Regions from separate parts of the Sporosarcina sp. Y838 genome, predicted to be linked through region 1. Evidence: predicted binding sites of a transcription regulator. Region 1 holds the regulator's gene; each other region holds the start of a gene.

Region 1 (10,625 bases):
GACAGTTACAGTGTATATGGCGAAACTCCTTTCATATGAGTCAGCGCGAATGAGTACGCTATTTGAACGAACTGAACTGTCCACTTGCTGAAGCCAAAGTGAAAGAAGGTGTTCATCATTAAGGAATTGACAATTGAAATGACAGATGGTTTTCGGTTGAATACATGTATAGCGCAACCCACAGGTACGCCTGTCGGGCATATCCATTTACTTCATGGCATGTCGGAGCATATTGGCAGATATGAAGAGTTTGCAAATTATTTAACGGGTAGAGGATACATCGTTACGGGGCACGACCATCGAGGTCACGGAAAAACCGCTACCATGAATGGGTTAAAAGGTTATTTTGCAGATGTACTTGGATTTGACCGTGTTGTGCAGGATACATACGAGATTATTTCCGCTTTTCGATCACAATATCCTACACCTCGTTTCATTCTATTTGGTCATAGCATGGGGTCGTTTGTTGCAAGAAGATATGTTCAGCTGCATGGCAGTGAAATAGACATGGCCATATTTTCAGGGACAGGTGGAGACCCAGGTGCAAGCCGTCTTGCGGGCCTGGGGGTTGCTTATTTGCAAGGCAAGAAAAATGGTTTTGACCAACAAAATCACTTCCTGAACAAACTGGTTTTCGGAGGATTCAATAAATCGGTTGACCAACCAAAAACTCCTTTTGATTGGTTATCTAGAGATTCTGAAGCTGTTGCGAAGTACATTGTAGATCCTCAATGCGGAGTTGTCCCAACAACTCAACTTTTCATAGATTTATTCAAAGGACTTGGAGAAATTAATGCCTCAGATGAAATAAATAAAATCCCGAAACAACTTCCAGTCTTCCTCTTTTCAGGAAATGAAGATCCCGTGGGGAACAATGGAAAAGGCGTTTTGGAAGTAGCGAAGCGCTACGAAAAAGCAGATATGGAAGACGTGACTCTTATGTTATTTGAAGGCGGCAGACACGAAATGCTTCATGAAACAAATCGACAACATGTATTCAAAGCGGTCGGAGATTGGATTGAGAAAAATGAATAAGTATCCTGAAGTAATCGCAATTGTAGGCCCTACAGCGTCAGGAAAGACGGCTCTCAGTGTTCGTTTGGCCAAAGCCATTGGGGGAGAAATTATTAACGGTGATTCAATGCAAGTCTACAAAGGGCTGGATATCGGAACTGCTAAAATCACAGTTGAAGAAATGGAAGGCGTTCCCCATCATTTATTCGATGTGTTAGAGCCAGACGAACCTTTTTCTGTTGCAGAATATCAAACACAGGTCCGAAAGTGGATAAAAAATATAACCGACCGAGGAAAAACACCGATTATCGCGGGGGGGACAGGATTATACATTCAATCGGTTCTTTTCGATTTTCGGTTTACAGAAGAAGCTGCGGATTTAGAAGTAAGGAAACGTCTCGAGCAGGAACTGGCCGAAGAAGGTGGTCAGGTGCTTTATGAAAAACTTGTAGGTTTGGATCCGGCTACCGCGGAAAAAATTCATCCAAATAATCACCGCAGGCTTGTCAGAGCACTAGAAATTATCGAAGTGACTGGCAAGACAAAAGGGGATCATGAAGAAGGGGTAGGGCACGCTTCTCTTTATGAACATTTGATTGTCGGCCTTGAAATGGACCGTGACGTGCTGTATGACCGTATTAATCAGCGTGTAGACATAATGATGGCAAAAGGCCTAACCGAAGAAGCCACTAGATTATGGCATGAAGGCATTCGCGGAACACAATCGGTGCAGGCAATCGGCTATAAGGAACTCCATCAATATATTGAAGACATGCTCTCGTTGGATGAAGCCGTTGAAATGATTAAGAAAAATACGCGCAACTACGCAAAACGGCAAATGACGTATTTCCGCAACAAGCTGGATATAGCCTGGTTTGACGCAAGCATAGACAAAAATGAGATTGTTAAGGAAATTTTGACAATCATGAAGGATTTAAATCATCCAAGTCGAATTAGGTTAAGTAGGCAATAGAAATATAGTTAAGACAACTGGAGGACTCGACGTATGAAACAGGTTAACATGCAAGAAACTTTTTTAAACTCGTTACGAAAGAATAATACATTTGTAACGGTATTCTTACTGAATGGATTTCAGTTGAAAGGACTTATAAAATCGTATGATAATTACACCGTTCTACTTGAATCAGACGGGAAACAACAACTCATTTACAAGCATGCGATTTCCACATATGTCCCATCGAAACCAGTCATTTTAAAAGAAGAGCTCGAATGAAAAAAGGCGAAAATGGAGGGTACAATCCATTTTCGCCTTTTTAGGATAATTTCCTGTTTGGTAGTTTCCATTGGAAGATGAGCGACATAATACGTAGCCCTGCGGTTAATACAAACAGTGCATAAAGGGCTATGTCATACTCATACAGACCGAGTCCGACCGCAAGACCTGCGCCTGCAGCCCACACAGCATAGAAGTCTCGTTTAAAGACAAGTGGCTTCCGACCAGCCAATAGGTCCCGAATGACACCGCCGCCAGCTCCTGTAAGAACAGCTGCCACTATAGTTGCATAGAGCGTCATGTTTAATTGAATGGCAAACATCGCACCTTGAATGGCGAACGTAGCCAACCCGATTGCATCAAAGTAATTTCCCCATTTGTTCCAATGAGCAAGGAGATCACTTGAGAAAAAGAAAATAACGGTAATTAAAATGGAAGCCACAATAAAGAGAACCTCCTGATTCCACAAAACGGAAACAGGCACGCCTATCAAAATATTACGAACAGCACCACCGCCAAAAGCAGTGACTATCCCCAAGATATAAACGCCAAAAATATCATATTCTTCCTCCATTGCAACAATAGCACCCGAAATAGCAAATGCCGCAGTCCCAATCAAGCTAAAAACGTCCCATACCAATGTACTCCCTCCAATCAATAGACCCATAAAATTCTAACAGGTATTCCTGATTTTTCAATGAACGCTTCTGTAAACATTGACCTCCGTGAACAGACTGATAAGATATATAGTGACTATTTAATGAGATGAGGAATACCAATCATGGTGACTGAACAAGAAGATTTATTACTCGAAGATGCGGAACGAATCGAAGAAAAACTTGCACCTTTTTTTAAAAGTGTTGAAAGAACCGCTTTTTACAATCAACGGAAAGTGCTGAACGCATTCCGTAAAAATAGGGTTAGCGATTTTCACTTGCTGGGTACAACTGGGTATGGTTACGATGATACAGGGCGTGACGTGTTGGAACAAGTCTATGCTGATGTATTCAAAACTGAAGACTGTCTCGTTCGCAACCAGATTATTTCCGGAACCCATGCAATTTCAATAAGTCTTTTCGGAATTCTTCGCCCAGGTGACGAACTACTCTATATCACAGGAAAACCTTATGATACCTTGGAATCCATCGTATCAGGAAAAGGAAAAGATACTGGATCACTTCTGGATTACGGCATTACATATAAACACATTGAGCTAAATGATGATGGAACGGTCAATTTTGAAGAAGTCTCGAAAAATATTCATGCTAAAACAAAAATGATAGGAATCCAGCGGTCAAAGGGGTATTCAGATCGCCCGTCCTTTATGGTGGATGAAATCGGCGAAATGATTCGTAAAGTAAAAGCCATCAATCCCGAACTAGTTGTCTTTGTTGACAACTGCTATGGCGAATTTGTCGAAGAGAAAGAGCCAACAGAAGTCGGTGCTGATCTGATGGCAGGGTCACTCATTAAAAATCCAGGTGGCGGCATTGCAAGAACAGGTGGTTATATCGCCGGGCGTGCAGATCTTGTAGAGAAATGTGCGTTTCGAATGACGTCTCCTGGTCTTGGAGCGGAAGCTGGGGCATCGCTTGATACCTTACGGGAAATGTACCAAGGATTTTTCCTAGCACCGCATGTTGTTAGCCAGGCAGTGAAAGGGGCGCTCTTCACTGCTGCTCTCCTCGAAAGCTTTGGACTCGAGACAACACCGCATTACACGCAAAAAAGAACTGATTTAATTCAGTCTGTATCTTTCAATAATGCCAGTCAAATGATTGCGTTCTGCCAATCAATTCAGCAGAACTCGCCCATCAATGCCCACTATGCACCCGAGCCGTCTTATATGCCGGGGTATACAGACGATGTGATCATGGCGGCTGGTACATTTATCCAAGGGTCAAGCATCGAGCTTACGGCAGATGGTCCAATCAGGCCGCCTTATACCGCATACGTTCAAGGCGGCCTCACATACGAGCATGTGAAAGTGGCTGTGTTGTCATCCATTGGAAAACTGGTTAAGGAAAACTTAATAGAGAAATGACAAAGAGCTATTCCTTTTTAATAAAGGAATAGCTCTTTGTCATTTCTGAGAGTATTGGATTGTCTTGCATTGCAGATAGCTTCAACATGGAATTACATGTCTATCCTTAATGAATCGTACGATAAACACCAACGACTTTACCGAGTATCGATACATTATCAAGAATGATTGGATCCATAGATTCATTTTCAGGTTGAAGACGGAAATAATTTTTTTCCTTGAAGAACCGTTTCACCGTCGCTTCATCGTCTTCTGTCATTGCTACGACAATCTCACCATTATTAGCTGACTGTTGCTGTTTAACGATAACATAATCACCATTAAGGATTCCTGCTTCAATCATACTATTCCCAACAATCTCAAGCATAAAGAGGTTGTCCTCCGAAGTGCCGTACGATTCAGGGAGAGGGAAGTACTCTTCAATGTTTTCAATGGCTGTAATCGGAAGACCTGCAGTAACTTTACCGACAAGAGGGACATGTAGAACTCCGGGTTTCATCGTTTCCAACCCTTCAGGATCCAGGACTTCGATTGCTCTAGGTTTAGTCGGGTCTCTTCTAATGAAGCCCTTGCTTTCTAAACGAGCTAGATGACCGTGAACAGTTGAACTTGAAGCTAGCCCCACAGCCTCCCCAATTTCCCTTACGGAAGGTGGATACCCTTTTTTCTTTACCTCTGATTTAATGAATGTCAGAATGTCTTCCTGTCTTTTTGAGATTTTCTTCACAACAATCACCCCTTAACTAAAATTCTTACAACAATCAAAAATCGTGAAAGTCTCACCGAAATTCGAGTTATTTCAATAGATTCATTATATCAGCCCACTATAGTAATGGCAAACACAAGTTCTAATAAGTGTTGACATCCAGTTTTTTATTTCCTATAATGAAAACAGTGATACGAACAAACATTCGCAAGGGGGAAAAATGATGACTTTCATTAAAAACAACGGTTATGGTATATTTATTGTTATTTTATGTTTAGGTTTTGCAATTATAGGAGTTGGTAAATATGAAACGAAGCAAGCTGAAGTCACTACAATTACAATTACTGAAGGGGACACGCTCTGGGGCCTTGCATTTCACCACTCGAAAAACATGTCGTCAGAGAAATGGATTAAAGAAGTGATGACTCTAAATAATCTGTCCTCCGCAACAATCAAGAAGGGAGAAGATTTGCTTTTGCCAACTATACAGACACATGAAGACGACAGTGTACAACTGGCCGGTGGTACTGATGACTGAGCCGCGAAAGAAGTGCGTCATTTATTGCCGAGTGAGCACAGAAAAAGAATCGCAGGAACTATCACTTACGAGGCAAGAAGAGGAACTTGAAGATTTGGCTAGTGAACTCAATTTAGAGCTTGTTGCTACATTCGAGGACAAACATAGCGGTTACGACATTGACCGAGAAGGATTGCTTAGTATGCTGGATTACATCCGCGATGAAGAAGTAGATGCAGTACTGATACAAGATGAGACGAGGCTCGGACGTGGGAATGCTAGGATGGCTGTTTTGCATCTGTTGTTGAAAACTGACACAGCCGTTTATTCACGCAATGATAGTGGGCCAATTGCACTTAATGAAATGGATACGATGTTACTTGAAATTTTGGCAGTAGTTGAAGAATATCAACGGAAAGTGCACAACGCCAAAATCAGACGGGGCATGAAACGTGCTGTCAGGGAGGGGTATCGTCCTGAACGCAATTTGAAAAACAGAGGAAACGTTGAAGGCCGAGAGCGTATCGAAGTGCCAATCAGTGAAATTGTCTCTTTGAGAGAAAAAGGGCTGACTTATGAAGAAATTACGGGCGTCTTGAAAGGGCTCGGTCATAACATCAGTAAAGCGACTGTCCATCGGCGCTTTAAAGAATATGAAACAGAGCAGGGAGTCTGATTTATTGCACTTTCTGTTTTTTTTGTATACGTTTGTATTTATAACGCAAAATGGAGGAAAAAATATGCTATCACCAGATAAAATCAAACGAATTAATGAACTCTCAAAGAAATCGAAAACAACAGGTCTATCTATCGAAGAAGCTAAAGAACAAACACAATTGCGGAAAGAATATCTTGAGACATTTCGCTCATCGATGCGGGACACAATCGAGCATGTCAAAGTGCTTGATCCAGAAGGAAATGACGTGACACCCGACAAGGTGAAAAACGCACGTAATGGCAAATACCTAAATTGAACTTTGCAATCACCGCGCTGATTGTCTAAACTAGGATATGAAGATAAATAGACATCACGGGAAAGGATGTACACAATGACTCAACAGATTGACCAGCTAGCTATCAACACAATTCGTACACTCTCAATTGACGCAATCGAAAAAGCGAATTCCGGACATCCGGGATTACCGATGGGCGCAGCTCCAATGGCGTATACGCTATGGACAAAACATATGCATCATAACCCTTCAAACCCACAGTGGTTTAACCGCGACCGATTCGTACTTTCAGCAGGACATGGATCGATGCTTCTATATAGCCTCCTTCATCTAGGTGGATACGGTCTCCCAATGGATGAAATCAAGAACTTCAGACAATGGAACTCCAAAACACCTGGACATCCTGAATATGGCCATACGGTAGGCGTTGAAGCGACGACAGGTCCGCTTGGACAAGGGATTGGTATGGCGGTTGGTATGGCAATGGCTGAAAAACACCTTGCTGCTACATACAATCAAACTGACTTTGACGTTGTGGATCATTACACGTACGCGCTTTGCGGCGACGGCGATCTCATGGAAGGTGTGGCGGGAGAAGCGATTTCACTAGCTGGACACCTGCAATTGAATAAATTAATTGTCCTTTATGACAGCAATGATATTTCACTTGATGGTGAACTAGACATGTCATTCTCTGAAAATATCCGTAAACGCTTTGAATCATACGGATGGAATTACATCCGTGTTGAAGATGGCAACAACATAGGCCTTGTTTCAACAGCAATTGAAGAAGCTAAAGGCAATGTTGGAGGCCCGACGATGATTGAAGTTAAAACAGTCATCGGTTATGGTTCACCGAACAGATCCGGAAAATCAGATGCACATGGTATGCCACTAGGCGAAGATGAAATGAAATTAACAAAAGAATATTACAAATGGACATTTGAAGAAGACTTCCATGTTCCTGAAGGTGTCTATGAAACATTCCAAGAGGCGGCAGAGAAATTAGGCGCGCAAAAAGAACAGGAATGGAACAAACTATTTACAGATTACGAAGCAAAGCATTCAGATCTCGCGAAGCAATTGAAAGATGCAATTGACCGTAAATTACCGGAAGGCTTCGAGAAATCTTTGCCCGCCTATGAAGCCGGTTCTTCACACGCAACACGTTCTGCTTCTGGTGAAGCAATAAATGCAATTGCCAAACAGCTTCCTTCGTTCTTTGGCGGAAGTGCAGACCTAGCAGGTTCGAACAAAACGACAATTAAAGGTGCAGGCGATTTCCTTCCATCTAATTATGGCGGACGTAATATATGGTTTGGTGTTCGTGAATTCGCAATGGGTACAGCGCTTAACGGAATGGCTTTACATGGCGGGTTACAAGTATTCGGAGGTACTTTCTTCGTGTTCAGTGACTACGTGCGTCCAGCAATTAGATTATCATCACTGATGGGTGTACCAGTCACATATGTATTCACACACGATAGCGTAGCGGTCGGTGAAGATGGTCCGACGCATGAACCGGTCGAGCATTTGGCTTCCCTTCGTGCAATGCCTGGACTCTCTGTTATCCGTCCGGCAGATGCGAATGAAACAGCAGCTGCTTGGAACATTGCCGTATCGTCAAAAAATACGCCGACAGCACTTGTGTTGTCCCGTCAAAACTTGACTGTCCTTCCAAAATCGGCTGAACTAGCGATGGAAGGCGTTAAAAAGGGTGCATATATCGTTTCACCAGCAACCAAAGACAAAGCAGATGCGATTTTAATTGCAACTGGTTCAGAAGTGAGTCTTGCAGTTTCTGCACAAGCGCAATTGTTGTCTGATGGAATAGACGTAGCGGTAGTATCTATGCCTTCATGGGATCTGTTTGAGAAACAAGAAGATGCATACAAACAAAGCGTATTGCCTAAGGATGTTAAAAAACGTCTTGGTATTGAGATGGGCGTCTCACTTGGCTGGCATAAATATGTTGGTGACGAAGGGGCAATCATCGCTATTGATACATTTGGCGCAAGTGCACCGGGAGATACTGTCATCAAAGAATTTGGATTTACTGAAGAGAATGTAATAGCTAGAGTTAAAATGTTAATCAGTAACTAATTTAAATGAAGCTGTACTGTTTGACTGGAAAAAAACCAGGCTGACAGTACAGCTTTTTTTGTCATTTGACGAAAGATTCAGTTATTCATATTTTCCGACAGTAATAGTGTCGTTCCGTTCCGCAATGTGACACTTTTCTTGACTCAATCAATGTAATCTATTAGTAGGGGGTGGCGTTTTTGAGAGCATATGGAATTTATAAGGTAAAGGAGATGTACCAGCCATTCGTCATTGGACGCGAACGGTTATTATATGATCTTTTAAAAGAAGATGAACAAGAGATTGAGTCTATGCCGGAAGTTCATTACTTATGTGACAGACTTGAAGCGGAAATGATTGATGAAGCAATTATCGCGAACCTTGGTAAAGGTTTCTCATCGATTGAAACGCGAGATGGGGAATATAAACTGACACACCCCGTCAAAGGCTCCATACTAATTTCCTTGTCCACTTACTCACTTAATGTTCTTTGTGACGGATCGCGCATGTTGGATTTGGACTTATTTGTAGCCTTGTCGGGTGCAGACGACCGTTTCTTTGCAGTCATGGACGGGCATGGGGAGTGGGGATGGCTTAAACCAATTAAAACAACTGAATTTCGTCCATATGAAGAAAATGTATACCTATGAAAGAGTAGGCATACATACCAATGGGGCTGCCTAAATATTCACTTAGGGGCCTTTTTTTTTGCCTGAAAAACGAGAAAAATAAAATCTAATAGCTAGGTCCATTGCTATTCACTGCGGCTTTGTTGTATAATCCTTGATGGTAGAGTAAACTCGAATAATAGAGATAGAGGAGGTATAGCGGATGACTACTGTATGGTGGATTGTTTTGATCATCGTCGCGCTATTAGCAGGTTTGGCCCTTGGATTTTTCATTGCACGTCAATATATGATGAAATATTTGAAAGACAACCCGCCAATTAATGAAGACATGTTACGTATGATGATGATGCAAATGGGACAAAAACCTTCCCAGAAAAAAATTAATCAAATGATGATTCAAATGAACAAAGTAAGTGACAAGAAAGACAAAAAAGTTAAGAAAGAAACAAAAAAATAAAAACGTACTTATCCATAGACTGTATGTTAACTAAAAGGAGGCAATTCGTTCAAATTTGAACGAATCGCCTCCTTTTCTTAAGCAATGAAGTGTATTCCACGGGATTAGGCTAAATTCATGTGCTGTTCCAGCGGAATCCTTAGACGAATGAACTTTCTCTTTTTAATCCGAAAAACCGAAACGGCTTAGAAACTCTTGCACTGTTTTTTCGTATTGAACTGGATTATCATTGAACGACTTGGCGTGCATGCCATTTTGAAACAATTTCAGCATTTTGTCGCCAGGTTTTGCCTCGTACAATTCCTGCGTCATATAGGGAAGGATGAAATCATCTTCCATACTGTGAATGAAAAGTACGGGTTTGGTAATGTTTTTCACGACTTCACGAGGAGATACCAGGTTTAGTGTATAGCCGTCACGCATTTTGAGAAAAATATTTGCAACCCGCAAAGCCATCGTCGATCGGATAGGTGTACTTTTTCGTAAAATATGGAGAATTTGTTCGGAGAAATCCGAAAATGGACAATCGACAATATGGAAATCTGTTTCGTCCTCATACGTACCCGCATACAATAATGTCGTAGCGGCTCCCATCGATTCGCCATGGATACCGAGCAAGGCCCTTTTACCAATCCGCTCACGTACGGCATGAACAATCGCTTGTAAATCAATCTTTTCATAATAACCGAAACTCGTCGTTTTTCCCCCTGAATCTCCATGACGTCGATGATCGAATATGACCGAATTGTAACCCAGTCGTTCAAAAAGACGGGCATACTTCATCGAATTAATTTTATTTTCAGTAACACCGTGGCAAATAATCACCGTTTTTGCTGTTTCAAGTGGCTTCAAAAAGATCGCTCTCAATAAATACCCATTCGGTGATTCAATCCACATATTATCTTTACGTACTGTTTCATACCATCTCTCATCAAATCGTTTCGCAATGATTTCACGTTCCAAAATAACATCGGAATCCTTCAACTTTA
Region 2 (10,625 bases), 430 kb from region 1:
AAAACCTCATCAAAGAATATCCCAAAGCGAAAGTAATTATGTTGTCAATTCACGACGATGAATCATATGTATCACATGCACTTAAAACAGGTGCACTCGGTTATATGTTAAAAGAGATGGATGCGGATGCAATCATCCAAGCGATTAAAGTCGTTGCGCTAGGTGGTTCGTACCTTCATCCAAAAGTGACGCATAACCTTGTTACAGAATATCGAAGATTGAGCGAACGTGAGCATAAGGGATCCTTCCAGCAAAATGATATCCGTCGCCCGTTCCATTTACTTACTAAACGTGAGTGTGAAGTATTACAACTGTTGACGGATGGACAAAGTAACCGGACAATCGGGGAGACGCTTTTCATCTCCGAGAAGACCGTCAAAAACCACGTGTCTAGTATTCTACAAAAAATGGCAGTAAATGATCGCACTCAAGCGGTCGTAACAGCGATTAAAAATGGTTGGGTTGAAGTAAAGTAATTTGATGTATTGAATAAAAGGAAAAGGGCTTTCTGCTTTTGGAGGAGCCCTTTTACCTGTTCAGGAGGGAAAAAATGAAAAAAGTAGTCGTGCTTTTTAGTCTGTCTTTCATTTTACTGCTAGGAGCTTGTAGTGGTGACAAGGAAGAGCCTGTTGAGAATGGTTCCGTCGATGACGGCGAAGCAACGAATGAATATGGCACAATTGATCATGGAGTGGATGAAAGTAAAGTGGGATTTAGCTTGACAGGAGACACTGTAGAAGAAGCTTCTGGCGTCCCAGCAGACGAAAAAGAACAGATTCTTGACGTATACAACCTAAATTTGGAAACGCTAAACAAACAAGATATCGATGGCTATTTAGATACATTGTCAGCGAAGGATTATGACCTTGAAGAGGAACGTTCTATTACGAAAGATCTTTTTAGTGAGTATGAATTAAGTCGTGAAGTTTCGAATGTAACGATTGTGAAGTATTCAGAAGAGGAAGCCCAGGTATTTTCAAACCTAAAGACATCTTTCAAGCAATTAGAGACGGGTCTTGAAACAAGTCCGAGTGGTAGACAAGTAACCGTCCTTAAAAAAAGTGATGGGGATTGGAAAGTGGCTTCGGTTCATTATATCGGTGATATAGAGAAAAAATAAGTGTAAGATATGCAAGACTTTCAGCGATTATGGCTGGAAGTTTTTTTTACGGTTAACCAGAGTGTATGGTATCTCGACTTGATTCGCCGTTGGGTATTCTTTGTGGGGAAAGAAATTATGAAGTGTCGTATTATCGATAAACTTCAGCATTCCGTGTGTCTCCAGATTTGCTTAAGAATTCCAATGATTTGTAGGTTGATTTTCCGAGGGTATGGGCATACAATATAAGTACGAACAATTGTTCTCATTTGAACGGAAGGAGTGATTGTAGTGCCTTTAATACCCCCGGAGGCATTACCTTATTTTGAGAATATGATTTACTTACCGATGCTCCTAATTATCTTGGAGAGAGATCGGGAATCATTCGAAAAAGGTCCTTTCAAATTGAAAGGACCTTACGTTAAACTCGTCGACGAGGCGACGAAAATTGCACGTGCAGAACTAAAGGAAACGACAATCTACTTGCGGCGGCGCAATATGAAGGTGATACGTAACAAAACGGATAGCAAATTCACCGAGTATGTATTCATGCACGGAGGTTATGAAGATCATAGACGCTATTTGAATGTCCGCCTGCGTAATCGAACTGAAGAACTATTGGCCAAATACATTGCGATGTCAGAGAGCTGAATCATCATCATCGTTGTCATCATCGTCAAAAAAGTTAAAAGTAGAAGGCCTGTTCAGTTGTCTCTGGTTTTTCAAAAAGTTCTTCTCTAAAAGAGTGGCGAACGCATATTGACGATACAATGTTGTAGGGGAAACATTTAACTTGAAGGATCGGCTATTTTCTAGTGTAATTATAGAACCCAAATTGTCTTCTTCTATTTTTTCAATCGCATTATAGGAAATCCAGACATTCTGTTCGGAAGATGGTGACATAGTAGGCAGGAAAATGTATGGTATTCCAAAATCATGAGCCAGGATAATCGGCGTTTTATGGCGTTTACCAAGTACCATTTTTGCTGAATTAGTCGAGTTGTGAAGAGAATTGCCATAATAGTCACAGGAATTCCTGACGATATGGATAGGGCGTCTGGGAACGCTTAAATCACCGTTGCGCTCATTAACATGGGTAAAAATTTTATTGTCTTGAATCATCGGACGTAACATGAATGTGTCAAAGGAAATAATGTATTGCGCACTACGTTTCTTATTTTTCAAATTAATGCACTCCTCATAATTCATATTTGTATTATAAGTAGATTATAAATCCAGGAATTCCAAACGCAATTGGGCATTCTGTTCTTTTGGAAGAGAGAAACAGGCTGTTTCTCTAGGAGATAACGACGGTTTCTCTTGGGGAAACAGACGTTATTGGGACAAAAGGAGAAAAGTGAAAAAGAAAGCGTTATTCCGTATGATGTTGAACGGAATAACGCCATTCTTTCCGGCTTATCGCGGGAGGCATCCACAAAGCACCAAAGCGGTATTAGCAGGATTTCAGGTTCATCCCCTATGTATTGAACTTTTTAAGCTCCATGTAAAAACAGTGAGCCTTCCTCATAAAATTCGAAGGAAGGCTCACTAATTATCAAATCATGAAATATTACTAATGGTTAGAAAGTCTTCCTATTACGAATTTTGATATTCAACAGCGGCGGCACCAAGTGTCTTCGCCGCAAGAAGCATCGCATTTTCATCGATGTCGAATTTTGGATGGTGATGCGGAAATGGAATCTCAGGTTTAGCACCCGTGAAGAAAAATGTACCTGGTACTTTTTCTAGGTAATAAGCAAAATCTTCGCCACCCATTTGCGGCGTAGATTCAACCACTTCCAAGCCCGAAATCGTTTCAGCCACAGTTTTCAAAAATTCCGTTTCGTTAGCATGATTCACAACGGCCGGATAGCCCCTTACGAATTCGAAATCGATGGTACAGTTGTTTGCAAGTGCAGTTCCATCGACGACACGTTTCATCTCGAGTTCCATCAAGTCACGAATGTCTGGATTGAATGTTCGTACCGTCCCACCCAGTTTTGCGGAGTCTGCAATGACATTAAATGCATTTTGCGAAACGAATGAGCCTATGGAGAGTACAGCCGATTCAACCGGATTGACGCGACGGGAGACAAGTTGTTGTAAATTCATGACAAGCTGCGCGCCAATGACGATGGCATCTTTCGTTTGATGGGGAGCTGCACCATGCCCGCCGGCTCCTTGAATCGTAATATCAAAACGATCAGCTGCCGCCATAACAGGACCCGTTAAATATTCGACTGTGCCGAAAGGTGTCAACGACCACAGATGCGTTCCGAAAATAACGTCAACTCCATCAAGGCAACCGTCTTCAATCATCGAAATTGCACCACCAGGAGCAAATTCTTCCGCGTGTTGATGGATGAAGACATATTCACCAACAAGGTCTTCCCGTAATTCATGTATCGCTTTCGCAAGCTGAAGCAGTGTAGCGGTATGTCCATCGTGTCCGCAAGCATGCATGACGCCGGGGACCGTTGATTTGTAGGGTACATCCTTTTCATCCTGAATCGGAAGTGCATCAAAGTCGGCACGTAGTGCAACTGTCTTTCCGGGTCTTGCCCCTTTGACACGTGCAACAACGCCATTGCCGCCTACATCTTTACGCACTTCAACCCCAAGATTAGCATAAAAGTCAGCTATATATTGCGCGGTTTTCTCTTCCTTAAAGGACAACTCGGGATTCATGTGAAGGTAGCGACGTATAGCGACCATATCTTCATAAGCACAATCAAGTTTTTCTAACAGTTGTTCTTTCAATGGACTACCCCTCCCAAAATTACACTAGTTTGAATGTTACTGTCTCCATTATAGCAAACATTCCATATGAAACTATAAAGGGCGTACAAAAAACGCGACCGGAATGAGGTCGCGTGTAAGAAATTATTTTTTTGTGGCATACTCCGTAATGTAAGGGGCGCTCGAGAAGATATGAAGTGTTTTATCAGAGCCCGCTTCTGCACGATCTTTCGAATGAGCTTGTGCGAATGAAGATGAGTTTTTCCATCTTGCATAATAAGTATTATCCGTCCATTCCGTCATGACAATGTATGTATCAGAATCAAGTGGACGAAGTAAACGAAAAGCGATGAATCCAAGTTCTGATTCGATGTTACCTGCGCGGTCTTTAAACCGAAGTTCGAAAATGGGGCGCCCTTCATCTGTGACCGGAATATTGTTGAAGACGAAATAGCCTTTTTCTTGAAGTGTGCCGGAAGAACCAATCACTTCGTAACGGCGTGGTGTTTGAAATATTGTTTTACCTGTCGTTTCATGCAACAATAAAGAGTTACCTTGCCCATGCATGGCAATCAATCCTTTATCCGCGTGTTTTTCTTTTAAGTCTTCCATGAATTCCGGTGTGCCGGATGTCATAAAGATATTCATTATTAAAAACCTCCTCAAAGTAGTTCCTATACCTCTATTTTCCCCTAATTCCGTACTTAAAACAAACAATGACGAAATGATGGCGAAAAAACATGAAATGACGCACAAATTGATGACAAAAGGGGCTAAACACTATACTTTGCAAGGAAAAACATCTATATTGAGACCTATATGAAACAAATAAATGATTCATAAAAGAAAGTGGGATGAAGCCAAATGACTAAATTCAACGATACACTTTTACGTGCTGCAAGAGGCGAAAAGATTGACCACACACCGGCTTGGTACATGAGGCAAGCGGGACGTTCACAACCTGAATATATGAAAATTAAAGAAAAATATTCCCTAGAAGAAATTACACAGCAACCGGAACTATGTGCATACGTTACCAAGCTTCCAGTCGATCAGTACAATGTCGACGGAGCAATCCTTTACAAAGATATCGTTACGCCACTGCCAGGTATTGGTATTGACGTGAAAATCAAACCAGGTATTGGTCCAGTTATTTCAAATCCGATTCGTACCGTACAAGATGTCCATAATCTTGGCGATTTATCACCGGAGGAAGACATTCCTTTCGTTCTTGAAACGATTAAAATATTAACGAAGGAGCAATTGAATGTTCCGCTTATCGGTTTTGCAGGTGCGCCATTTACGCTTGCAAGTTATATGATTGAAGGCGGTCCTTCGAAAAGTTATAACTTAACAAAATCATTTATGGTGTCTGAGCCAGAAGCATGGTTCGCGCTAATGGACAAACTTGCGGATATGACGATTACTTATATTACTGCACAAGTAAATGCAGGTGCGAAAGCAATCCAAATCTTTGATTCGTGGGTGGGCGCATTGAACGTTTCCGATTACCGAATTTTCATTAAGCCCGTTATGACACGGATTTTCACGGAATTGCGTAAATTGAATGTTCCACTAATCACGTTCGGAGTTGGCGCAAGTCACTTAGCGAACGAATGGCACGATCTGCCTGTAGATGTTGTTGGTCTTGACTGGCGCCTGTCCATTAAAGAAGCAGGAGAACGGGGTCTGACAAAACCAGTGCAAGGTAATCTTGACCCATCATTGCTGTTGGCGGACTGGTCAATTATAGAAGAACGTGCAAAAGTAATCATCGAGCAAGGTGTAGAACACGGTAATCACATATTTAATCTAGGACATGGTGTTTTCCCAGATGTGAAACCTGCAACATTGAAAAGACTGACAGAATTTGTTCATGAATACAGTACACAGCTACGTAAATAACGTACTAATCCGAACGATGAGGTGAACATAATGACAAGGAAAAAAATGGGATTATTAGTAATGGCGTACGGAACACCGAACAAAGAAGAAGATATTGAATCGTATTACACACATATCCGTCGTGGTCGTCCGCCCGCACCTGAGCAATTGGAGGACCTTCGAAACCGTTACGAGGCAATTGGAGGAATTTCACCACTCGCCAAAATTACGGAAGACCAAGCAAACGCACTTTGCAATCGTCTGAATGAAGTGCAAAACGACATCGAATTCAAGGTTTATATCGGATTAAAACATATTACACCATTCATTGAAGAAGCAGTAGAGAAAATGCATCAAGATGGCATTACAGAAGCTGTCTCAATCGTACTTGCGCCACACTTCTCGACGTTTTCCGTCAAGTCGTATAACGGACGTGCGAAAGAAGAGGCAGACAAGCATGGAATCGCTATTACGTCAGTGGAAAGCTGGTACACACAGCCGAAATTCATTGAATTCTGGACCGATAAAGTACGTGGTACATTTGAAAGTATGAGCGACGAAGAGAGAGCTTCAGCTTGTTTGATTGTTTCAGCGCATTCGTTGCCTGAAAAAATCATCGCAAGCGGGGATCCGTATCCAGAACAATTGAAAGAGACTGCAGACTTGATCGCATCAGCTGCAGGCGTAAAAAATTATGAACTGGGTTGGCAAAGTGCAGGGCAAACGCCTGAACCATGGCTCGGCCCTGATGTTCAAGACTTGACGCGCGACTTGCATAACGAAAAAGGCTATAAGACGTTTGTCTATACCCCGGTAGGCTTCGTTTCCGATCATCTAGAAGTGCTGTTTGACAACGATTACGAGTGTAAAGTTGTTTGTGATGACATCGGAGCTTCTTATTACCGTCCGGAAATGCCGAATATTGACCCACTATTCATTGATGCAATGGTGGACGCGGTATTCGGAAAAATGGAAATGGTCTAATACGAATGAAAGAAAGTGATGATGGACATGAGCGAACAAAACAAGAAAGTCGTCATTGTCGGTGGAGGAATTACTGGTCTCTCCGCGGCATTTTATATGCAGAAAGTAGCGCGAGAAAAAGGACTCCCTTTAGATGTCATCTTAGTCGAAGCATCCAATCGGCTGGGTGGAAAAATTCGGACAGTCCGGCGTAACGGTTTTATCATCGAGCGTGGTCCCGATTCATTCTTAATTCGAAAAAAGAGCATGGGTATCCTTGCAGAAGATCTCGGAATTGAAGGGGAACTTGTAAAAAATGCGACAGGACAAGCTTACGTACTCGTAGGCGGTGAATTGCATCCGATTCCGGGGGGCTCTGTCATGGGCGTCCCAACGGAACTCGGTCCATTCATGAAAACAGGTTTGTTTTCTTGGGCTGGAAAACTGCGTGCAGCCGGAGACTTTGTGCTCCCGCGTTCCAGCATTCAAGGGGATCAGTCACTCGGCGCGTTTTTCCGCAGGCGTTTTGGTGGAGAAGTTGTCGAAAACCTCATTGAACCGTTGTTGTCAGGCGTTTACGCAGGCGATATCGATCATATGAGTTTGGAATCGACATTCCCACAATTCTACGCGGTAGAAAAGAAACATAGGAGCCTCATTCTTGGGATGAAAAAGACAACCCCGAAACAAGTTCCGCAGAAAGATGGACACGGCGCGAAAAAAGAGGGCGTCTTCCATACATTTCGCAATGGTCTTGAAACAGTGGTCGAAGCAATTGAGAAGCAGCTAAATCCAGGAACCGTCATGAAAGGCGTCAGGATTGATGCAATTGTAGAGCCGAAAACGGTCGGAGAAAGAACGACTCTTGCACTGAATGACGGCAGAAAAATCGAGGCGGACGCAGTTATCCTTACAACTGGACACGAAATGGCAGGCCGCTTATTCGCTCCTCACGGTTTGCTGCAGGATTTGAGAGAAATTCCGACAACATCCGTTGCAACAATTGCCTTGGCCTTTCCGGAAGAACTTGTCGTTCAAGACAAAGAAGGAACGGGCTTCCTCGTCTCTAGAAGTAGCGATTATTCAATTACAGCATGCACATGGACGCATCGGAAATGGCCGACCACAACGCCTAAAGGTAAAGTATTGATCCGTGCATTTGTAGGCAGAGTAGGCGATGAAGCGATTGTTGACTTGCCTGATGCTGAAATTGAAAAAATTGTTCTTTCCGATCTCGGTAAAATCATGAATATAAAAGGGAAACCAGACTTTACCGTTATTACGCGCTGGAAAGAAGACCGGCCGCAATACCGGGTTGGCCATAAAGAGCGAATTGCGAAAGCGCGTGCTGAACTAAAGTCGACATTCCCGCAAGTCAAACTAGCCGGCGCATCTTATGATGGCGTTGGACTGCCTGACTGTATTGATCAAGGAAAAGCTGCAATGAAAGAAGTACTCGAAGATTTGTTTACATAAAAAAAGTCTGCCCTCGGGTGGACTTTTTTTTGTGGAAAAAGGGTATAGGAATAGGTACATAGAAAACGAGTGAAAGTAGGAAAGAGAATGAAGAAACGTACATGGGGAGTAGGATTAATACTTACTGTGCTGTTGTTGGGTGGTTGTGGAAAAGGGAAAGCAGAAGTGGGTCTGACGTCAAATGGGGATTTCCTCATTATCGCGCATCGCGGGGCCTCGGCTTACGTAGCGGAAAACACACTGGCATCTTATGAGTTGGCGGAGGACCTGGATGCAGACTATATTGAACTTGATATTCATCTGACACAAGACGGCCAGCTAGCTGTTATGCATGACGCAGACGTTACCGGAACGACAGAAGGTAGCGGTGAGGTTGCTGAATTGACGCTTGCAGAGCTAAAAGAGCTGTCTGCGAACTTCCGACGCGATGATAAGAAGATGCGGGCTGTAGATGGTCCATCCGATGAATACGCTGTACCAACACTCGGCGAAGTGTTTGGGCAATTCGGGGAAAACATGGGTTTCATTATTGAATTGAAAGACCCGAAAGACTATCCCGGAATTGAACAAAAGCTAATCGATGTCTTGAAAGAATATGACATGGTCGGGGTTAGGGAAGACGGGCGCACGAAAGTGGCGATTCAGTCATTTAGTGAAAAAGGATTAAAGCAAATTTATGAACTAAATCAGGACATTCCTCTCCTACAACTCATTTCGTTTGATGAAGATGAAGAAGCAAAGTTATCGAAAAAAGAAGTGGAAAAACTGCTGTCCTACGCTTCAGGGATAGGCATTACTTATGAAGCGTTAAGCGCGCCATTCATTAAAGAAATGCATGACGAAGGACTGGCCGTTTACGCATACACCATCATTGATGCTGAAACCGCATTGAAAATGAAAGCAATCGGTGCAAATGGAATTCACACAGATCGTCCTGACATACTCGAAAAATAAAAAAACAGCAATAGAGGTTGAGCTCCACGGCTGTTTTCACGTTTTAAAGGATATTACAATCATTACATTTGTTACCGTAGCATTCATGTTGCTCTTCGATTTCATTTCCGCATGTTGTACAAATCTTAGCAGGCAAGTTTTTAAAAAATTCGATGACATTTTCAAGCATATTGATTCTCTCCTCCCTCTATTGTATTAGTACTAATTTATTTTTTATATTTGTAATAGTACAGGTTGTATAAAAAAATTAAAGGATATTACAAGAATCACATTTGTTGCCGTAGCATTCGTGCTGCTCTTCGATTTCATTTCCGCAAGATGTACAAACTTTAGCAGGTAGGTTCTTGAAAAACTCGATAACATTTTCAATCATAGCTAATTTCCTCCATTTCTAACTGTATTAGTTTGAAATTAATTAATTGAAGTGTGATAGTACAGGCGTTGCAAAAAAAAGTTACAGTATATTGCAATTGTCGCATTGGTTACTGTAGCACTCGTGTTGTTCTTCAATTTCATTCCCGCATGTCGTACAAACTTTAGCAGGTAGATTTTTGAAAAACTCGATTACATTCTGAATCATATTTTCATTCTCCCTTCCAAATTTGTACTAGAACTAAATCTGTTATTAGTAGTGTATTATAACAGTGGTTAGAATGTCAAGGCATTTTTTATTTAATTCTGAAAAGTTCTAGATGAGGTCATCTCGGCGTGAAAATGATAAAATAGATAGGAAGCTATTTATAGGGAGCGATAACTATGCATTTCATTGATAATAAAGGGATTACAGATCCACATATCAACTTGGCAATAGAAGAGTATGTGCTTAAGAATATGGATATTGAAAAAGATTCATTTTTGCTGTTCTATATCAACGAGCCGTCCATCATCGTCGGTAAAAACCAGAATACGGTTGAAGAGATTGACACGGAATACGTGGAGGCAAATGGGATTCATGTTGTTCGCCGTCTATCAGGCGGGGGCGCAGTTTACCATGATTTAGGCAACTTGAATTATAGCTTCCTCACAAAAGACGACGGGGAATCATTCCGCAACTTTAAGAAAGTTACAGAACCAATCGTTCATGCACTAGCAGAAATGGGTGTCAAAGCCGAACTTCTCGGACGCAATGACATTCTTGTGGAGGGGCGTAAAGTTTCCGGTAACGCACAGTTTTCAACGAATGGCCGTATGTTCAGCCATGGAACGTTGATGTTTGATACAGAAATTGAGCGGGTTGTTTCAGCGCTGAAGGTACGAAAAGATAAAATCGAATCAAAAGGCATCAAATCAATTCGCAGCCGTGTCGCAAATATTTCTGAATTCCTCGAGGAACCTATGACGATTGAACAGTTCCGACTGGAAATCCTAAAATCGATTTTCGGCGGCGAAGAAAAAATCCAGTATTTGGAGCTAACGGACGAGGATTGGGACAACATTCGAAAACTTTCTGAGGAACGCTATGCGAACTGGGATTGGAACTACGGTAAATCACCGAAGTTCAACATGCAGC
Region 3 (10,625 bases), on a different contig from region 1:
CTTCACGCTTTTTCGTACAAATAAATAAGTTCATGCAGTTTAGGATCTACTTTGACATGCAAGTCATGTTCAGTAAAATACCATTTGTCACGGCTTTCAATATAGTAGCGTACTCTGTCGTGCTCCGTTTCAACTGCCACTTCGTCAGGTTGTTCTTTTGTCACGCCGAGGGAAAATCCCGGTTGTAGTGAACTGGATCCTCCATATCTTGCAAAAAAGCGGATAGCATCACCAGGTTCAACTTCCATCTCTTCTTTAAACCATAATAGCGCTTCGTTCGACAAAATAATCTTCATTGGAAACACCAGCCTTTTCCGTTTCTGCTTTCATTGTATTATAACCACTTCACTTTTGGCTCGGTTCCAGCCTTGATACGACCAATATTCGCTCGATGTCTATAGAAGATGAAGGCACCGAATAGACCAATCATTACCATCAGATAAATATCACCTGTTCGGAAGTAGTAAAAAATGCTGTATAAAAAGCCTACCACAGATATAATCATTGACGATAAAGACACCATTTTCGTTACTTTCAAAGCGATGAAAAACGTTACGAGCACAAGGATGAAAACGGGCCATTCGTAAGCAAGCAGCACACCGCCGGATGTCGCGACAGCCTTGCCACCTTTGAAATGAGCGAAAACGGGATACATATGCCCCACAACCGCAAGTATTCCCGGAATAAGGGGATGGACTGTAATGCTGTCGAAAACAGGGAGTAGTGGTAACAGTGCAGCTACCGTCCCTTTTAAAATATCGAGAATTGTTACGGTAAGTCCCGCTGTTTTACCGAGTACACGGAAGGTATTCGTGCCACCTAAATTCCCGCTACCTAGTTGCCGGATGTCCGTTTTGTAAAAAAGTTTTCCGACCCAGAGTGCTGAAGGGATTGAGCCGATTAAATAAGCAATTACTAAAAGTATGATAAGTTCCATTGTGTACTCCTTTTTTAATTTGACTATGTATAGACCTAGTTTAGCAGATGCGTGAAGTTGCTACAATGGGCTTCATGTGGAGAGTAGAGAATTGGCAAGCCAAGTTAAGGGGGCCAGTCAGATTTCGAATTTCCGGGTCTCAAACAGCCGATTTCCGTAACTAACAATTTCCTGTCTTCATTGCAATAAAATGCTTTCTTCTATACAATTAATTGAGCAAGCTTCTGAAAACGTTGATTTGACAACCTTTAAAGGAAGCGGTACGATCATATAAAAGAGAACAGTTGTTTGATGGAGGTTGTATTTTGACGAAAAAACAAGAAAACTATACGTATGATGATGATTCAATCCATATACTTGAAGGTCTAGATGCTGTACGAAAACGTCCTGGTATGTACATCGGATCTACCGATTCTCGCGGGCTTCATCACCTTGTCTATGAAATTGTGGATAACGCGGTAGATGAAGCGCTAGCTGGGTTTGGTAATGAGATTGATGTGACACTTCATACAGATGGCAGTGTCAGTGTACGCGACTACGGGCGTGGTATGCCAACGGGGATACACTCTTCTGGAAAACCAACGACGGAAGTTATTTTGACAGTTCTTCATGCAGGAGGAAAGTTTGGTCAAGGCGGTTACAAAACGAGTGGCGGACTTCATGGAGTTGGTGCATCTGTTGTAAACGCTCTATCTGAGAAATTGGAAGTGACCATTTTTCGTGACGGAAAGAAATTTCTTCAACGCTTTGAAAATGGCGGAAAACCGTCTACAACGCTTGAACAAATCGGAACAACACGTGAAAAAGGGACGCTTATCCATTTTAAACCAGATGCGACCATATTCTCAACTTTAAAATATCATTATGAAACCATTAGTGAGCGCTTACGCGAGTCCGCGTTTCTGTTAAAGGGCTTGAAAATTGAGATAAAGGAAGAAGGTACGGACAAACACGATATCTTCCAATATGAAACCGGAATTGAGGCTTTTATCACTTATTTAAACGAAGAGAAAGATGTTCTACATGAGGTCGCTTATTTGGAAGGTGAGTCAGATGGAATAGAAGTCGAGTTTGCATTCCAATTCAGTGACGGTTATTCGGAAACAATCCTTTCATTTGTCAACAACGTCCGTACCAAAGACGGTGGAACACATGAAACAGGGGCAAAGACAGGAATGACTCGAGTATTTAATGAATATGCGAGAAAAACCGGATTGTTGAAAGAGAAAGATAAAAACCTTGAAGGCTCGGATATTCGTGAAGGAATAGCCGCAATTGTGTCGGTACGTATCCCGGAAGAGATTTTACAATTCGAAGGGCAGACGAAAGGCAAGCTAGGTACGAGTGAAGCACGTGGTATCACGGATTCAATTGTATCTCAGAAGCTTCTTTATTTTCTTGAAGAAAATGCTGATTTAAGTGCATCCCTTGTTCGTAAAGCAATCCGTGCGCACCAGGCACGTGAGGCGGCAAGAAAAGCACGGGAAGATGCGCGTTCAGGTAAGAAAAGAAAAAGATCGGAAACACTTCTATCAGGTAAACTGACACCTGCACAATCCAGAAATGCTGCGAAGAATGAATTATATCTTGTCGAAGGGGACTCGGCCGGCGGTTCAGCAAAACAAGGACGAGACCGAGTTTTTCAGGCTATTCTTCCACTACGTGGTAAAGTGCTCAACACTGAAAAAGCGAAACTTGAAGATATTATGAAAAACGAAGAAATCAATCTGATCATTCATGCAATTGGAGGCGGCGTAGGTTCTGACTTCGAAGTCAAAGACATCGCTTATGATAAAGTTATCATCATGACAGATGCAGATACAGATGGGGCTCATATTCAGGTACTGTTACTGACATTCTTCTACCGTTACATGAAACCGCTGATTGAAGCTGGAAAAGTATACATCGCTTTGCCACCACTTTACAAAGTATTTAAAGGGACAGGGAAGAGCGAAAAATTTGCATACGCATGGACGGAAGGCACCGAACTTGAAAAAGCGATAGAAAAAGTAGGCAAAGGGTATATGCTGCAACGATACAAAGGACTTGGGGAAATGAATGCCGATCAGTTATGGGAAACGACTATGGACCCAGGAACACGTACATTGATTCGGGTAACTATTGAAGACAGTGCTATAGTTGAGCGACGTGTGACGACACTTATGGGTGATAAGGTAGAGCCTAGGCGACGCTGGATTGAAGACAATGTCGATTTTGGTATGGAAGAAGACCATAATATTTTGGATAATGAATTTTTACATGTCGAGGGGGATTTTGAATGACACTAACGGAACGTTTCCAAGACCTACCGTTGGAAGAAGTAATCGGTGACCGATTCGGGAGATATAGTAAGTACATCATCCAGGACCGGGCATTGCCGGACGCGCGCGATGGTTTAAAACCTGTTCAGCGGCGTATTTTATATGCAATGTTTCATGAGGGAAATACGTATGAAAAAGCATTCCGTAAATCAGCAAAGACGGTCGGAAATGTCATCGGGAACTATCATCCCCATGGCGACACATCTGTCTATGAAGCGATGGTGCGGATGAGCCAAGATTGGAAATTGCGTCATATGTTGGTTGAAATGCAAGGGAATAACGGTTCAGTAGATGGTGATTCTGCAGCTGCCATGCGGTATACAGAAGCACGTCTTTCTGCTATTTCGGGAGAAATGATGCGAGACCTTGGAAAAGAGACAGTCGATTTCATACCAAACTTCGATGAAACTGAACCTGAACCAACTGTCTTACCAGCAAGATACCCAAACTTACTCGTCAATGGTTCAACAGGCATTTCCGCAGGCTATGCAACGGATATCCCGCCACACGCACTTCACGAATCGCTAGACGCAGTCCTAATGCGTCTAGACAATCCGGACGTTACGGTTGATGAATTAATGACGGTAATAAAAGGACCTGATTTTCCGACTGGCGGTACGATTCAAGGGACGAGCGGTATTAAAACAGCCTATGAAACCGGAAAAGGACGTTTCATCATTCGATCGAAATCGTTCATCGAACCGTTAAAAGGTGGTAAATCGCAAATCGTTGTGACGGAAATTCCATATGACGTCAACAAAGCGAATATGGTCAAGAAAATGGACGAGCTACGTCTGGATCGTAAGCTAGACGGAATCGCGGATGTCAGGGACGAATCGGACCGGACAGGTCTTCGGATTGTTATCGAGTTGAAAAAAGATATCGATGGCAACGCTATTTTACAATACTTACTAAAAAATACAGACTTGCAAGTGACGTACAACTTTAATATGATAGCTATCTCTGGGCGCAGACCAACTTTAATGTCGCTACCAATGCTATTGGATGCCTATATAGGACATCAGAAAGAAGTTGTTACACGTAGATCACGATTTGACATAGGACGTGCACAAGACCGCCTACATATCGTAGAAGGGCTTATGAAAGCTCTATCAATTTTGGATGAAGTGATTATAGCGATACGTGCATCTAAAGATAAACGCGATGCAAAAAACAATATCATTTCGAAATTCGAATTCTCTGAAGTACAAGCTGAAGCAATTGTATCGCTACAGCTTTACAAACTAACGAATACTGATATTACTGAGTTGCAGCAAGAAGATACCGAACTTCGGAAACTGATTGATAAGCTCGATGCAATTTTAAAAAGTGATAAAAAGCTATCTGCTGTCATTAAAAAAGAACTTCTTGAAATCCGAAAAAAGTTTGCTGAACCGCGACGTTCTGTAATTGAGGAAAAAATCGAAGAAATTAAAGTCGATTTAGATATTCTTGTACCAAGCGAAGAAGTGATTGTGTCGGTTTCGAAAGACGGCTATATAAAACGCACGAGCGTTCGTTCTCATAGCGCTTCAAACGGCTCCGGACACGAGATGAAAGAATCTGATTACACGCTATTAGAAGCGCCAATGAACACGCAACATCATCTTTTGCTGTTCACATCAGCTGGGAACTATCTATATCAGCCCGTTTATGAGCTACCAGATATTAAATGGAAAGATCTTGGGCAACATATCTCAAGTATCATTCCACTTGGGCAGAATGAAACGATTGTTGCGGCAATTGGCCTTGAGAGTTTCGATCAAGAAGCGTTAATTGTAACAGCATCTCAAAATGGGTTAATCAAACAATCAAAACTTGTCGATTTCAAAGTCCAACGCTATTCCCGAACATTTAAAGCGATGGGGATTAAAAAAGATGATGTAATGATTGATGCGAGACTTGTCAAAGGAGACGAGGATGTCATTCTATTCACAGAACAGGCATACGCTCTTCGTTTTCCTCTTACTGAGTTATCCGTAACAGGCATAAGGACTGCCGGCGTGCGTGGCATTAACCTTAAAGAGGCTGATAAGCTTGTTGCAATGGAAATCAATCAAGATGACGGATCTTCTGTTCTGGTTGCAACACAGCGCGGTAGTGTGAAAAGAATGGGCTTGAAAGAGCTTGAAAGTGCTTCAAGGGCACAACGTGGTGTTGTTGTTCTTAAAGAGCTAAAGTCAAATCCATACCGGGTTATCGGGGCCTTATTGGTGAAAAATGATGAGATTATTGTTTTGACAACGGAAAAGGGTAGTAAAATTCCTATCGTAGCGGGATCATTGCGACCTGTCGACCGTTATTCAAATGGTAGCAGCATAGTAGATGAGAAAAAAGAGGGTAGCATAACAATAATATATAAAGACCCTAAAGCTGAAATCGAATAATTTACTGTAAAAGTCATGGGAGTATATACCCATGACTTTTAATTTGTCCTAACGTATACTAATTCGATAAGCGAAATAAAAGTCTGATTTAATATCATTAGGAGAACGGGGATAGTGTATGTGGAGAAATCGTAATATTTGGATTATCTTAACAGGAGAAATGATTGCTGGTTTAGGATTATGGACGGGGATTATCGGTAATCTTGAGTTTATGCAAGAAAAAATTCCTTCTGATTTTGTTAAAGCCTTAATTATGTCGATTGGTCTACTCGCTGGAATTATTGCAGGACCACTTGCTGGTAAAGTTATTGACCAGTCGAGGAAAAAAACTGTACTTCTCATATCAGGAGCAGGCCGTTTACTCAGTGTAATCTTTATGCTCATCGCGATTTCAACTGGATCTGTTTGGTGGATGGTTGCATTCATGATTAGTATTCAACTATCTGCTACTTTCTACTTTCCTGCACTGCAGGCGACCATTCCACTTGTTGTTAAAGATGATGATTTACTCTCTATGAATGGCTGGCATATGAACGTTGCAACGATTTCTCGAGTTCTTGGAACCGCTTTAGCGGGTTTAATGCTTGTCTTTTGGTCACTCGCATCGCTTTATTGGATATCGATGATAGCCTATGGAGGGCTTCTATTATTCACTATGATGCTTCGGATCGATGAAGGGAAGGGAACAGAGGCCGAGGTTAAATCGATGGGGAACAAAGGTGGATTCATGGAAGTATTTCCTGTGTTGAAAGCATACCCCGCGGTTGGAATGACGCTCATAATGACGTTGATTCCATTGCTTTTTCTCGGATCATTTAATTTAATCGTTATTAACATTAGTGAAATACAGGAATCTTCATCTATTAAAGGACTAATTTATACATTTGAAGGTATAGCATTCATGGTCGGAACGGTTGCTGTTAAATACATATCGAACAAATGGCGAACGACGACAATCCTATTTTCCTTCGCATCCTTGGTAGCGGTAGCGGAATTCATGCTTTATTTTACAGAGAGTTTGGTTATTGTATTAAGTGCTTTTGCAGTACTAGGATTCGCTCTAGGTTGTTTTTTCCCAACAGCAATGGTCATTTTCCAAAAACAAATGCCAAAAGAGTACCATGGTCGATTTTTCTCATTCCGTAATATGTTGGAACGGGTTATGTTCCAGGTAGTTTTACTGACAGCGGGCGCGTTCCTAGATATTATTGGATTGCAGTCAATGGTGATTGTTTTCGGAGTTATTAGCTTAAGTTTGACGGGAATATTCTTTATCCAGATGAAAAAAAGAAATATCATATTAGAACAGCCCCAAAAAACCGCAAAAAGTATGTAACTAACTTTTTGCGGTTTTTTTCTGTTTTATATAGAGGTTAGTAATACAATGAAGCCGATTTAGATGAAATAACTTTATATATGTCTGAATTCGGATTAGAAACAACCTAAGGTTCAGATGGTCGTAATTCAATTGCTTAAAAAGGTGGAAATAAGGTCATTACAAATTTTAGTTGAAGAATGGCTTTATTGCTAAAAGCTAAAACCGGACACGAGGTTATTAATTTATTGTATTTGAATAAGTGAACAACAGAGCTAATCATTTTATAGGATCAAACACGATTGTAAGTATTACTGGAATTATTAATACACAAATCAATATATCTTTATTTTTAGAGGTTTTTCATCATTTACAAGAAACGCTAATATTAATAAATAATACACTATTTTTCGTTTTATCTCACTGTTTCAAGTATACTTACATAATGATACGTAACTTCCGATAATTTATATTATGTAAACTAAAATATTTTTAAATGAAAAGAGGTCTGTTCTTAGCCCTCTTTTTTGTACGAAGACAAATAACTAACTAATTCACGAATGTTCATGGCGAGAATAATTTTGATCAACCTTTTTACTTTGCCTTCATTTCCGGTTGATCAAGCTATCCTCAATTCATATACAGTTATTTCGCAAATGGTTTCTCGTTCAAATTCATCTATGCTATAACATTCTGAACAACAATCGATCCATATTCCAACTGCATCCATTGCCGATACAACATAAAGTCGAAAACGGATTGTTGCTGCTTAAGTGGCGTTTTTTGTACCTTTGCGCTATTTCTTTTGATAAAAGTCATTTAAGAAGCTTTTTTAGAATGCTGAGCTCCCCTTCTGAATCCTAAATAGTCTACACAAAATCACAATTATTAATACAAAAAAGTACATCACTAGGAACAGTGATGTACTAAGAAAAATACTTGATAAACCAATTTATATAGGAGGTTTTTATATATATGAATCGTTTAAGTAGGAACTATTTTCTGAAGATATAATAAGTTGCTAGTTTACCTTCACAGTGGATAGTCCACTCTTTGGGTGTTTACCCTACATAATAAATCTACGCAAAAGCGTTAAGAAGAAACTAATTCAAATTATTTCGAGCAAAATGAAATTCGACTATAAATAAAAAGCTCAAGCTCTTATCCATCTACGGTAAACAAAGAAAGTTCTCAAACATAATACGAAAGATATTTGTTACCTTTCATATTCTTATAAACTTCTTTTGCTTCTTTTTCCGTGTCGAATTCAAACATTTTAATTCTAACTTCTGCGTATAGGGTAATAATCCACATATATACTGCCTCCCAATTATTTAAGCAAGACCATAAGCAAGCTCAATATTTTTCTTTTAATAATTTGCATTAACAAAAGGTGATGATTCTATCTCACAGACACACCCAACTCTTACACTAGAGAGGATTTGCAACATAAAAGGCTTAGATTGGAATTGATAAATCTTTTGTTTTAATCAGATAGATTGGTTATCCAGCTTGAAAATGGATAACTTTTTTCTTCTCACTACAAAGTAAGCAATTGAAAACAATCTTTTTTTTGTACCTCATTCGCAATTCGCAAATTTCAACGATGCATGTTCATCCCGATATGTCCATAAATGCCTTATAATCGGGAGAGGATTTTAGGTTTCATTCATGCTGTGTAAACCTCTGACGTCGTTATAGAACTTATTTAATCACCCCCTTTCAGTTAACAATTGTTACACTTATCCATAACTGTAATTAAGAGTATAACACTATGTTTTCCGAAGATACAGCGTAATCTGAAATTAAATGATCGTAAAGGTGAAATGTCAATCAAGAAGCTCACTACTCAAATTATTGTTTTTTCACTGCAATAAAATTATCTATTGAAAAACAATAATACCTAACAATATTACATATATTGTGAAATAGAACTCCTTTTATGCATCTCAAGTTATTCCAATATGTCCCTAGTGTTTATTTCCAATCGTTATTTTTTCTGCTATCAAACTACAGTGTTGTATATCAAAGATTTTGTTAACTTATAATAGCTTCAGTGCCTTTATTATAATCTGTTTATTCAATTATACATCATCAATTGGAAATTAGGAGGAAAAGTTATATGTGGATTTAAAAAATCATTGATACAGTGAGAGGTTCGTTTGAAGTATTTGTGAAAGGAACTGGTGAACCTATTTGTGTAGCACACTTATATAGTGCCTACAATAATAATTGAAATACGTTTGCCAATCCATTTGCTCCTAACCTAGTGAATACTGATATTCATCAATGCAAGCAATATTATAATTAGTGTTCAAACACATGATTTGAGTAGGTAATATTATAGCTAGTCCCCTACAAGGGATCGGCACCGGGATAAATAAAATCCATGCTTGATTTAATAGCTCAAGCATGGATTTTTAATGTTTTAATGACAAAGACGCTGCACGTAAATGAATGCGAAATTCAAACCATTTTAATAATATAGTGTAGATATTTACGAACTTGAGTGATTCGTTCAGTCAATGAAGCCGCTACAATCATGAGGAATTGCTCACTCTCCTCCGTTTTATATAATTTGCGAACAGTTCTTCTTTCATCGGGCCAAAATCCAACCAACAAATTTGTTTCTTCCATTTCGCGTGCAATATCGTATAAATAGCCATTAGATGGAGACCAGCCAAACAAACTATTCAATTGCTCCTGAACCTCAGCCATATAAAAAAAATTTCGATCTAAGCTAAATCGTAATGTCATAAATCGAACAACATCTTTGACGGATAACAGCTTTGATATAAAAGGTCTAAAGTCTTCGTGTAATGGCTCAACTTCTATTTGCGGGGGCTGGCCATTTTTGGTTAGAAAATAATAGAATCGATCTATAACAATAGATACTTCCCTAAACCTATGCGCATAAATTGTTTTGTATTCTTGAAGACGCTCTTTTCCTTTGTCAGTAATTTGAAAGAACTTTTTACGACCTTCTGTTTGAGATCGAAGAAAGCCGTTTCTCTCTAACGTGTTAGCAGTACGTGCAACGTACTCATATGAAACTGAACGTCCTGGGAAATCCAAGTTAAATTGTTCATAGAGAGCTCTTGAATAATTTTTCCGATTAAAGAGACTCCTTAATAAAAACATAGATAGAGTATCTCCAACGCTAAAACCGACTGCTTGTTGAAACGAAGGTATCTTCATACTGAACACTCCTAATATTTTTAATAATCATACACCTCGCTAGTTCATATATCAAGGTATATATGCGTTGCAATATGTACCACCTTCCCCCTATTCCTTCCATTATGTAAACTGTGTCTTGACACTCACTTGAATACTTGTTCGGGAATACATAATAATATTAGAGTAAACTAGTTGCGAGCTATATGTTTATATATGCACTAGCGAGGTTCATTGTAAACGGAATATATACATGGTTAGCAATTTTACTAAAACTCACGGAAATTCCGCTAATCAAAATAATAGACTTTAAAACTAATTGGGTATTTGCAATTAAAAGTTATAGGAAAAGTGCTGTTTTACAGTTATAGACTTTGGTTATGGTAAATAAAAATGGGACACGTTCGGGATTCTGTCTGATAAATTAAATTAATAGCCGACTTACTAAAAAACTTGATAAATCAAAACCCACACCCTGCTTTATTTAA

What was found. The regulator LexA, encoded in region 1, represses DNA repair genes until DNA is damaged. The targets are predictions, from matches to a motif close to CGAACATATGTTCG.
Region 2: the regulator LexA is predicted to act here: its motif matches at 1,352-1,365, upstream of AC1TO4_RS00370 (YhjD family protein).
Region 3: the regulator LexA is predicted to act here: its motif matches at 1,215-1,228, upstream of parE (DNA topoisomerase IV subunit B).

What each region holds. Positions count from the first base shown of each region.
Region 1 is NZ_JBXCJD010000001.1:511,128-521,752, forward strand. It holds gene AC1TO4_RS02435 (alpha/beta fold hydrolase) at 109-1,035, shown strand; gene miaA (tRNA (adenosine(37)-N6)-dimethylallyltransferase MiaA) at 1,028-1,987, shown strand; gene hfq (RNA chaperone Hfq) at 2,021-2,248, shown strand; gene AC1TO4_RS02450 (trimeric intracellular cation channel family protein) at 2,289-2,888, opposite strand; gene AC1TO4_RS02455 (methionine gamma-lyase family protein) at 3,030-4,292, shown strand; gene lexA (transcriptional repressor LexA) at 4,399-5,019, opposite strand; gene yneA (cell division suppressor protein YneA) at 5,222-5,536, shown strand; gene AC1TO4_RS02470 (YneB family resolvase-like protein) at 5,529-6,191, shown strand; gene AC1TO4_RS02475 (DUF896 domain-containing protein) at 6,256-6,489, shown strand; gene tkt (transketolase) at 6,565-8,571, shown strand; gene sirA (sporulation inhibitor of replication protein SirA) at 8,751-9,200, shown strand; gene AC1TO4_RS02490 (YneF family protein) at 9,382-9,636, shown strand; gene AC1TO4_RS02495 (alpha/beta hydrolase) at 9,799-10,625, opposite strand, start outside.
Region 2 is NZ_JBXCJD010000001.1:76,964-87,588, forward strand. It holds gene AC1TO4_RS00360 (response regulator) at 1-476, shown strand, start outside; gene AC1TO4_RS00365 (DUF3225 domain-containing protein) at 551-1,120, shown strand; gene AC1TO4_RS00370 (YhjD family protein) at 1,391-1,750, shown strand; gene AC1TO4_RS00375 (competence protein ComK) at 1,739-2,284, opposite strand; gene AC1TO4_RS00380 (M20 family metallopeptidase) at 2,696-3,859, opposite strand; gene AC1TO4_RS00385 (antibiotic biosynthesis monooxygenase family protein) at 3,983-4,486, opposite strand; gene hemE (uroporphyrinogen decarboxylase) at 4,703-5,743, shown strand; gene hemH (ferrochelatase) at 5,774-6,706, shown strand; gene hemY (protoporphyrinogen oxidase) at 6,734-8,161, shown strand; gene AC1TO4_RS00405 (glycerophosphodiester phosphodiesterase) at 8,249-9,115, shown strand; gene yhfH (protein YhfH) at 9,159-9,284, opposite strand; gene yhfH (protein YhfH) at 9,363-9,488, opposite strand; gene yhfH (protein YhfH) at 9,570-9,695, opposite strand; gene lplA (lipoate--protein ligase) at 9,872-10,625, shown strand, end outside.
Region 3 is NZ_JBXCJD010000014.1:12,466-23,090, forward strand. It holds gene AC1TO4_RS14820 (HesB/YadR/YfhF family protein) at 3-296, opposite strand; gene plsY (glycerol-3-phosphate 1-O-acyltransferase PlsY) at 335-937, opposite strand; gene parE (DNA topoisomerase IV subunit B) at 1,243-3,219, shown strand; gene parC (DNA topoisomerase IV subunit A) at 3,216-5,645, shown strand; gene AC1TO4_RS14840 (MFS transporter) at 5,764-6,981, shown strand; gene AC1TO4_RS14845 (hypothetical protein) at 8,152-8,274, opposite strand; gene AC1TO4_RS14850 (hypothetical protein) at 9,427-10,158, opposite strand.